DNA from 3 places in the Pseudomonas sp. Lz4W genome. Region 3 is predicted to be linked to each of the others. Evidence: riboswitches for the same ligand, from Rfam matches in the RefSeq annotation. Region 3 holds a riboswitch; each other region holds the start of a gene.

Region 1 (3,273 bases), 1.2 Mb from region 3:
GGCACTCTGTTCTACGGCTCCGGCCCACGGCATGTCACCGTGCATGCCTTCCGCACCCACCGGGGTCGTGACATTAGGGGTGCCGCAAAGCATGGCGTCGGCGATTTTGCCTTTGATGCCAGCGCCAAAGCGTAAAGGGGCCAGGCAGATCCGTGCGTTGCTCATCACGGCCAGGGCATCCTCGGCCCAGTTGAGTACATGAAAACCCTGGGCCGGGTTATGCAGGGCCGTGGCTTTGGGCGGCGTGTAGGCACCGTAGACATGCAGTTGGGCGTCGGGCAGTTGCTGGCGGATCAGCGGCCAGATATGGGTTTTCATCCATAACACGGCGTCCCAGTTCGGCCCATGGCGGAAGTTGCCGATGCTCAAGAAATGCTGGCGCTGCTCGTAAGGCACGAATTGCTCAGGGACGCTGTCAACCATCAGCGGACACCAGTGCAACAGTGCCTCGGGTACCTGAAATTGCTCCACCAGAAGATCGATTTCATATTCGGAAATCATCAGGTTCAGGTCGCTGCGGTAGATCGCGGCGATTTCCCGTTGCGCAAGGTCGGCATCGGCCATGTGTTCAAAGGTGGTGCGTTGCCCCGGGGCGAACAGGCTGCTGAAGTCATCCTGCTCCGGGTTGTGCTTGAGCCGCGCCTTGAGTTGCAGGTGACGGGCGTCGCGCAGGCTTTGCAAGTCGGAGGTTTCCAGGACACGCAAGGCATTCGGGCAGTGCTTCTCAACGCGCCAGCCGAACTGCTCCTCCATCATGAAACGGTCGAACAGGACGATATCCGGGGCCAGTTCACTGATAAAGGTGTCGAAGCTGCTGTTATTGAGCTCGATCCCCACTTCATCGATGCCCAGCGCTGCCAAGTCGGCCTTGTGCTCGCCAACCCCGGCCGGGCTACTGAAGGTGATCTGCCAGCCGTGCTGCAAGAAACTGTCGATGATTTGCATCATGTGCCCGCCCGCCGCAGAAGAGCGAGGCTCGGGCCACACGTAGCCAATGATCAGGACGTGGGTTGGGCGAGGGGACGACATGGGCGGTTCCTTGAAGCCTGAGGCTGAAAAAAGGCGGCAATTAGAACACAACACTGCATTGATCATGTGTGGGAGCTGGCTTGCCAGCGATGAGGTCGCCATGATCGGTCCTGCAAGCCGGGTTGAATCCATCGCTGGCAAGCCAGCCGCCACAGGATGACATTGACCTGTTACAAAGCACTGCGTAGCCTTGCACGTTCGAGGTTCTTCGCCACGCGAAGCTAAGAAGGGAACGCGGTATGCCGCGGCTGCCCCCGCAACTGTAAACGGTCGATGACCTTGCAATGCCACTGCTGAACAAGCGGGAAGGCGCAAGGTCGGTGTCAGCCCCGGCTGATACCCCGCCGTAAGCCAGGAGACCTGCCTCGTCACAGATTCTTACTTCAACCGGGCGGGGTGATCCGGTGGCGAAGACTGACCGCGCACAGCCTGCGGTCGTCGTCCCGTATGCCCGCCGCTTGCCAAAGGGCATCCGATGAAAACACTGGCCAAAATCCCTGTCACTATCGTTACCGGCTTTCTCGGTTCGGGCAAAACCACACTGCTGCGGCACATGCTGGATAACGCCCAGGGCCGCCGTATTGCGGTGATCGTCAATGAGTTCGGTGAGCTGGGTATCGACGGTGAAATCCTCAAGCAGTGCACCATCGGCTGCACCGAAGAAGAAGCCAACGGCCGCGTTTATGAACTGGCCAATGGTTGCCTGTGCTGCACCGTGCAGGAAGAGTTCTTCCCGGTGATGCGCGAACTGGTGGCCCGTCGCGGCGATATCGACCATATCCTGATCGAAACCTCGGGCCTGGCCCTGCCCAAACCTCTGGTGCAAGCCTTCCAGTGGCCGGAAATCCGCAGCGCCTGCACGGTTGACGCGGTTATTACCGTCGTCGACAGCCCGGCTGTGGCTGCCGGCACTTTTGCCGCGTTCCCGGATCAGGTCGACGCCCAGCGCAAACTCGACCCGAATCTGGACCACGAGTCGCCTCTGCACGAGCTGTTTGCTGATCAGCTGGCCAGCGCCGATCTGGTGATCCTCAATAAAGCCGACCTGATCAGCCCTGAAGATCTGGCCCGGGTGCGCGCCGAAGTCGCCGAAGAGCTGCCACCTGCGGTGAAGGTGATCGAGGCCAGCAGCGGCCGCTTGCCTCTGGATGTGCTGTTGGGGCTGGGTGCCGGCTCCGAGGATCATATCGATGACCGCCACAGCCACCACGATCACCACCACGACGGTGATGATGACCACGACGATCATGACCACGATGCCTTCGATTCGATTTCCATCGAGCTGCCTGAAGGCGAAGAAAGCGTATTGATGCAAGCCCTGACGCAACTGGTGGTCCAGCACGGCATTCTGCGGGTCAAAGGCTTTGCCGCCATCCCGGGCAAGCCGATGCGCTTGTTGATCCAGGGCGTGGGTACCCGCTTTGACAAGCACTTCGACCGTGCCTGGGGCCGCGATGAAGCACGCAGCACCCGGCTCGTGCTGATCGGTCAGGATCTGGACGCGGCACTGCTCGAGTCCACCCTGCGCACAGCGTTGAGCGCTTAAACCATGCATTTGCTCAGGACCCAGCCTGGTGGCTTTGTATCGGACGACAACATTGCCGACCTCGGACAGACCCCCGCCGAGCTGGTGATCCTGTGCAGCGGTGATTCAAGCCTGGCACTGCTGGCGCAAGCCGCGCAGCAGTTGCCTGAAAATTATCCTGGCCTGCGTCTGGCAAACCCGATGCAGGTACAGAACCACGGCTCGGTCGACCTGTATTTCGATCAGGTGCTGCAACACGCCAAAGTGATCCTGCTGTCATTGCACGGCGGCATAGGTTACTGGCGCTACGGCATCGAGCGCTTGATGCAGCTGGCCGAACGTGGCGTCACCCTGATTCTGGTGCCGGGCGATGACCGTCCCGACCCGGAGCTCAGCGCACTGAGCACGGTGGCGGCTGGCGAGGGTGAGCGTCTGTGGCATTTCCTGCGCCAGGGCGGGTTGCACAATGCCTTGCAACTCTATCGTTGCCTGGCCACCCAGTGGCTGGGCCGCGACTATGGGTGGGACGAGCCGCAAACCTTGCCCCGTACCGCGATTTATCATCCGGTGCATTCCAGCCCGCAACTCAGTCACTGGCAGGCTGACTGGCAACCCGGGTATCCGGTGGCGGCGCTGCTGTTCTATCGCTCGCATTTGCAGGCGGCCAATACCGCGTTTGTCGATGTGTTCTGCCAGCGCATGCAGGCCGCAGGTCTCAA
Region 2 (3,273 bases), 1.1 Mb from region 3:
CGCGTACATACACGGCGGCAACCACTGTGCCGAGGTACTGGGCGCAGAATTGCAGAATGTTGCGCCCCAGCATATTCAGGGTCAGCCGGCCCAATACCTGCTCCGCCAGTTCGGTTTGACCGTTACGCAACCAGGCCTGCTGTTCCAGGCGCTGCGCAGTCTTAATTTGTAGCTCGAGGTTGTCGCTGTAACTCTTTGAAAGATCGAGTAAATCGCGACGACCTCTGTAGGCCAGAAAACCACTCAAGCCGAGTACAAACACCAGGTAAAGGCCAATACTGACGAGGGTGGTTTTACTCACATCTTCATTGCGGGCAACTCGCAGTTGCTGCTCCATGGCAACGAAGTCTTCGAATTCCTTGCGGATTTCATCGCTCAGGCGCTTGCCACGTCCGGCCTGCACTGCCGCCCTGTAGTCGCCGCTCTGGCGGCGCATATCGATCATCGACTGGGCGTAGTTACTCCAGTCGGATTGCAGGGCTTCGAGACGCTTGAGGCGATCAATTTGCTGCGGGTTGTCGCCGACCAGCTCTTTCAGCCCCTTGAGTTGGGCCATGATTTGCGGCTTTGCCACTTCATAGGGGTCAAGAAAATGCTCATCACCGGTAATCAGGAAGCCGCGCATGCCGGTTTCAAGATCCACTGACAGCTTCACCGCCTCGTTGGCGTTGTTAATCACCCGGTCGGTGTGTTCGACCCACTGAATGACCGACAGCAGGTAGCTGATCATGGCTACAAACAACACGGCGCTGAGCACACCCACACCCAAGGGCAAACCGACGTTGCGGCTCAGGAGCTTGCGAAAGCTCTGCTCATCTACCGAAGCTGGTGCATTCATATTTCAGTCCCGTGTACGGTGGTCAAAATTGAGAGTTTGACGGATTCTCGAGTAAAAATTCTATTTTTCTTATGAAGTGGTAGCCAATTCCTACAGTGAAAAAGGATTTAGCTGCTTGCAACAGCTATCCTAACAAAACTTGTACAGGCATTTTTTTTGTACAACGGCGGAACTAGGTTGGGGTTCCAGCTTACTGATAGAGCAAGCAAATTCAGGTTTGCCCCCACCCGCGCTCAATTTCATTCGGGATAACCATTATGTCTGCAACACCCTCTACCATTCTGGTGGTCGAAGACGACGCCATTGTTCGTATGTTGATCGTTGACGTACTGGAAGAGTTGAAATTCAACGTGCTCGAAGCCGAGGATGGCGAGAGCGCCATGGAACTGCTCGAAGACCGGGGCAACAGGATCGATTTGCTGATGAGCGATGTGGGGATGCCGGGGATGGATGGCAAGACCCTTGCCAATAAAGCCCGCGAGCTGCGACCACAGTTACCTGTGCTGTTTGCCAGCGGCTATGCCGAGAACATCGATGTACCAGCCGGCATGTTTGTGATCGGCAAACCCTTTTCCATCGACCAACTGCGCAACAAGGTCAAAAGCATCCTCGCCGTCTGAAGTTGACTCTGCACCATTGCATGGGCAGCTGATTTGACGGCTCCCGCGTAGCTGTGCTCTCCTACACATCTTGTATCAGGTGCCCTTCACAGGGTGAAACGGGAAACCGGTGCGTCAGGCGTTAATTGTCCGACCAGTCCGGTGCTGCCCCCGCAACGGTAAGCGAGAGAAACATCACAACCACTGTGCACCCTGCATGGGAAGGAGATGTTTGCAGGCCCACACCACGTGAGCCCCTCGCAAGCCCGGAGACCGGCCTGGTCATTACCAATAACAAACCCGCGGTGGGCGGGCGCTGTTAAACCCTGCGAGCTTCGTTCGCGGGGTTTTCTTGCGCTCTTGTGCCCGCTGTCTGACCAGAGGGAAGCGCCATGTCCATCAGCACCAGCCGTACTCACTCCGCTGCCACCAGCGCCACACGAAGCCAACGTATCGTTGCTGCCGTCGGCGCTGCGGTGCTGGGGGCTTTGCTCGTCTACTTCGCCGGTTTCTCGCATATTGCAGCCGTACACAATGCAGCCCATGACACCCGTCATAGTTCAGCCTTTCCGTGCCATTGAGGTTGCCTGCCATGATTAAGCGTATAGCTCAGACCGCAGGCTTCACCGGCTTGCTGGGCGCTTTGCTGCTCACCCTGCTGCAAAGCTTTTGGGTCGCCCCTCTGATTCTGCAGGCGGAAACCTACGAAAAACCCGCCGCCAGTGAAGTGCACGAGCACGACGCAGGCAGCATGGCCGGCCATAGCCACGACGACGAAGCCTGGGAGCCTGAAGACGGTTGGCAGCGGGTACTATCGACCACCGGCGGTAATCTTGTGGTGGCGGTCGGTTTTGCCCTGATGCTGGCGGGCCTGTATACCCTGCGCGCACCGACCCGCACCTCCCAGGGCCTGCTGTGGGGGCTGGCCGGCTATGCGGTGTTCTGCCTGGCGCCAACCCTTGGCCTGCCGCCCGAGTTGCCGGGCACTGCCGCCGCCGATTTGCTGCAACGCCAGCTCTGGTGGGTCACCACTGCCGCATCCACTGCAGTGGCCATCGCGCTGTTAGTGTTTGGCAAGCACTGGGCCCTGAAAGTGCTGGGGGTTGCGATTGTGCTGGTACCGCATATTTTTGGTGCGCCCCAGCCCCTGGTGCATTCCAGCCTGGCTCCGCAAGAGCTGGAAGCGCAGTTCAAGATCGCTTCGCAACTGACCAACTTCGCCTTCTGGCTGGCATTGGGCGTGATCAGCGCCTGGTTGTTCCGCCGCAAGCCTGAAGCTCAGTACTCGGCATGATTGCTGCGGGCACCGCGCCAATCCTGGTGATTGGCCTGGGCTGCCGTCAGGGTTGCAGTGTCGATGACCTGCTGGCCCTGATTGAACAATCCCTGAGCCAGGCGGGAATCGCTCTGCAGGCGGTTCACGCCCTGGCCAGTATTGATCTCAAGCGTGATGAGGCGGGACTCATCCGGTTGGCGGCGCAGTTGAATCTTGCGTATGAGGTTCTAAGCGCGCAGCAACTGGCCCCGTTTGCGCCCCAATTGAGTCAGCGGTCAGCCCGGGCGTTTGCCCTCACCGGCTGCTTTGGCGTGGCCGAAAGTGCTGCACTGGCCCTGGCCGAACAGCTGGGTGGCGCGCCGGCCAGACTGCTGATTACCCGCCAGAACTCGTCTGCGGCCACCTTTGCATTGGCCTGTGCCGGGTAAAACCCGCGATAATCCCCTGCTTCACTATGAGCGTTGTTCACGAACAGCTCTATCCAGACCCTTTCAAGAGACTGCCATGACTGTTTATTTCATCGGTGCCGGGCCCGGCGATCCAGAGTTGATTACCGTCAA
Region 3 (3,273 bases):
GGGCATCTCGACCGCCTGCAACGCCAGTGCCGCCAGGCGCTTTTGCATGGTCGCTTCACCGGCCAGCAGCCCCACCAGCTCGGCACGCTGGCCGTCGACGTCGGTCAGGGCATCCAGCAGATAGAGCATGCCACCGCATTCCGCAAGCAAGGGTTTGCCCGCAGCATGGTGCGCGCGAATGGCCTGCAGCATCGGCGTATTACGCGACAGCTCAAGGTGATGCAGTTCAGGATAACCGCCCGGCAAATACAGACTGTCAGCCTCGGGCAAGCGGGCATCGTGAATCGGCGAGAAGAACAGCAATTCGGCGCCCATGTCCCGCAACAGCGCCAGGCTCGCGCCATAGGTGAAGGCGAAGGCTTCATCCCGGGCCACGGCAATACGCACTCCGGCCAATAATGGCTCGGCAGGTACCAACTGCGGTGCAGCGAACTCCACCGCCGGTGGCAGCGCTACCTCACAGGTGCTGGCCAGGGCTGCGGCTGCCGCATCAAGGCGTGCATCCAGATCATTCAACTCGCTGGCCTGGACCAGGCCCAGGTGACGGCTTGGCAGTTCGATTGCGGTTTCACGGGACAGCGCGCCATACCAGCGCAGACCTTCAGTCAGGCTTCCCTCCAGCAACTGCGCATGGCGCACGGTACCGACGCGGTTGGCCAGCACCCCGGCAAACGGCAAGTCCGGCTGATACCGCGCCAGGCCCAACGCCAGCGCACCAAAGGTCTGGGCCATGGCAGTGCCATCAATCACGCCCAACACCGGCACGCCAAAATGACGCGCCAGATCAGCGCTGGACGGCGTGCCGTCGAACAAGCCCATCACCCCTTCAATCAGAATCAGGTCCGCTTCACCTGCGGCTTCCCACAACAGGCGGCGGCTTTCATCGGCGCCCACCATCCACAAATCCACCTGATACACCGGCGCCCCGCTGGCGCGCTCGAGGATCATGGGATCGAGAAAATCCGGGCCACACTTGAATACCCGCACCTTGCGCCCTTGATTGCGATGCAATCGGGCCAGGGCGGCGGTGACGGTGGTCTTGCCCTGGCCCGAGGCCGGTGCGGCGATCAATACCGCCGGGCAATGACGCGACTCTCTCATGCTTGAACACTCACAATTCGATGCCTTTCTGGGCTTTGATCCCGGACTGGAAGGCATGTTTGATCACACCCATTTCGGTCACGGTATCGGCCAGGTCTATCAGTTCAGGTTTAGCGCCGCGTCCGGTGACCAATACATGCTGCATCGGCGGACGGGCTTGCAGGTCGCTCAACACTTGCTCGAGGTCGAGATAGCCGTGCTTGAGCGCAATATTCAGTTCATCCAGCACCACCAGACCGATGGAGGGGTCGCGCAGCATCTCGCGGGATACTTCCCACGCAGCCTCGGCCGCGGCGATATCACGCTGGCGATCCTGGGTTTCCCAGGTAAAGCCTTCACCCATCACGTGGTAACGCACCTGTTCCGGGAAACGGCGGAAGAAAATCTCTTCGCCGGTGCTGTTGCGACCCTTGATGAATTGCACCACACCGCACTGCATGCCGTGGCCCATGGCCCGTGCCAGCATGCCAAAGGCCGAACTGCTTTTGCCTTTACCGTTGCCGGTCAGTACCAGCAGCAGCCCGCACTCGTTAGGGGCGCTGGCAATGCGCTCATCCATTACGGCTTTTTTGCGCAGCATGCGCGCCTGGTGACGTTCGTCGCGTTCGGGGGATTCGTTCATGGCAGCTCTCCGTTGGGGCTCAATCATGCAAACGGGAGGCGGGGGACATTGCAACAAAAAGCACACCATCGCCCGCCGCGAGGTGTTGGATGGATCAGGCCGGTCTCCGGGCTCACAAGCGGGATACTCCAGACGGAGCAACCCTGACCACGCGTCTTCCCGTGCAAAAACACAGTGACATCGAGCGCAGCCTTTACTCATTTACCGTTGCGGGGGCAGCGCCGGGATCAAAGCGGTTGTGTGGATCAAACACGCCCTCACCGGCTTCCCTGTTTCACCCTGTCGACCTTTGGCCACAGAGCACCTGAAACAAGCCGCGAAGGTTAGAGGGTTGGGGGTGGAGCGTCAATTAAAGCCGGCAGCAACGACTTGAACCTTTGAGCAGCTACGCTCCTCTATGACTGACAAGCCCAAGAACTGATGGAGATCTTCATGCTCAAGCGCCAGCACGCCATTGTCATCGTACTTGCAGCAGGGTTGGCCGCCTGTGGCGAGAGTTCGACCCTGCAAGTGGTGGATGGCACCGGCCCTTCACCCAAGCTGCCGGAACCGAACAAGACGCTGATTCCGACAGTCAACATCGCACCGGCCATAGGCTGGCCCGAGGGCACTACGCCGACTGCCGCCCAGGGACTGAAAGTGGCAGCCTTCGCCGAAGGCCTCGACCACCCCCGCTGGCTCTACGTGCTACCCAATGGTGATGTACTGGTGGCAGAAACCAATGCACCGCCCAAGCCGGATGACAGCAAGGGCATCCGCGGCTGGGTGATGGAGAAAGTCATGGGCCGGGCCGGGGCCGCAGTCCCCAGCGCCAACAGGATCACGCTGCTGCGCGACAGCAACCATGACGGCGTGGCAGAAACCCGCACGGTTTTTATCGACAAGCTCAACTCCCCGTTCGGCATGACCCTGGTGGGCAATGATCTGTATGTCGCAGACGCCGACAAACTGCTGCGCTTCCCCTATCAGGCCGGCGAGCAATCCATCAGCGCCCCGCCGACCAAGGTCGTCGACCTGCCCGGCGGCCCGTTGAACCACCACTGGACCAAAAACGTCATCGCCAGCCCGGATGGCAAAAAACTCTATGTCAGCGTGGGTTCCAACAGCAACGTGGGCGAAAACGGCCTGGACAAAGAGCAAGGCCGCGCCGCGATCTGGGAAGTGGACCCGGCTACTGGCAGCCACCGTATTTTCGCTTCGGGCCTGCGCAACCCCAACGGCATGGACTGGGAGCCAAAATCAGGAAAACTCTGGACTGCGGTTAACGAACGCGACGAAATCGGCAGCGATCTGGTGCCTGACTACATCACCTCGGTACAGGATGGCGGCTTCTATGGCTGGCCTTTCAGCTACTACGGGCAACACGTGGATACACGGGTTAATCCACAAAACCCGGAGCTAGTAGCCAAAGCCATCGCGCCGGACTATGCCGTGGGCCCGCATACGGCATCCCTGGGGCTCAGTTTTGCGACAAACAGCAAGCTGCCCAACTTTACCGAGGGCGCATTTATTGGCCAGCACGGCTCCTGGAACCGCAAACCCCACAGTGG

What was found. Region 3 has a riboswitch for cobalamin ahead of cobO (cob(I)yrinic acid a,c-diamide adenosyltransferase). Riboswitches for the same ligand answer to the same signal wherever they lie in the genome.
Region 1: linked by a shared signal. The riboswitch ahead of cobW (cobalamin biosynthesis protein CobW) and the one ahead of cobO (cob(I)yrinic acid a,c-diamide adenosyltransferase) in region 3 are both predicted to bind cobalamin.
Region 2: linked by a shared signal. The riboswitch ahead of B195_RS10950 (CbtB domain-containing protein) and the one ahead of cobO (cob(I)yrinic acid a,c-diamide adenosyltransferase) in region 3 are both predicted to bind cobalamin.

Annotation. Positions count from the first base shown of each region.
Region 1 is NZ_CP017432.1:2,460,716-2,463,988, forward strand. It holds gene B195_RS11375 (glycosyltransferase) at 1-1,029, opposite strand, end outside; cobalamin riboswitch at 1,214-1,412, shown strand; gene cobW (cobalamin biosynthesis protein CobW) at 1,505-2,575, shown strand; gene cobN (cobaltochelatase subunit CobN) at 2,579-3,273, shown strand, end outside.
Region 2 is NZ_CP017432.1:2,348,657-2,351,929, reverse strand. It holds gene B195_RS10960 (response regulator) at 1-838, opposite strand, end outside; gene B195_RS10955 (response regulator) at 1,096-1,458, shown strand; cobalamin riboswitch at 1,519-1,734, shown strand; gene B195_RS10950 (CbtB domain-containing protein) at 1,830-2,018, shown strand; gene B195_RS10945 (CbtA family protein) at 2,030-2,731, shown strand; gene B195_RS10940 (cobalamin biosynthesis protein) at 2,728-3,141, shown strand; gene cobM (precorrin-4 C(11)-methyltransferase) at 3,218-3,273, shown strand, end outside.
Region 3 is NZ_CP017432.1:1,217,597-1,220,869, reverse strand. It holds gene B195_RS05860 (cobyrinate a,c-diamide synthase) at 1-1,101, opposite strand, end outside; gene cobO (cob(I)yrinic acid a,c-diamide adenosyltransferase) at 1,112-1,723, opposite strand; cobalamin riboswitch at 1,803-2,046, opposite strand; gene B195_RS05850 (sorbosone dehydrogenase family protein) at 2,156-3,273, shown strand, end outside.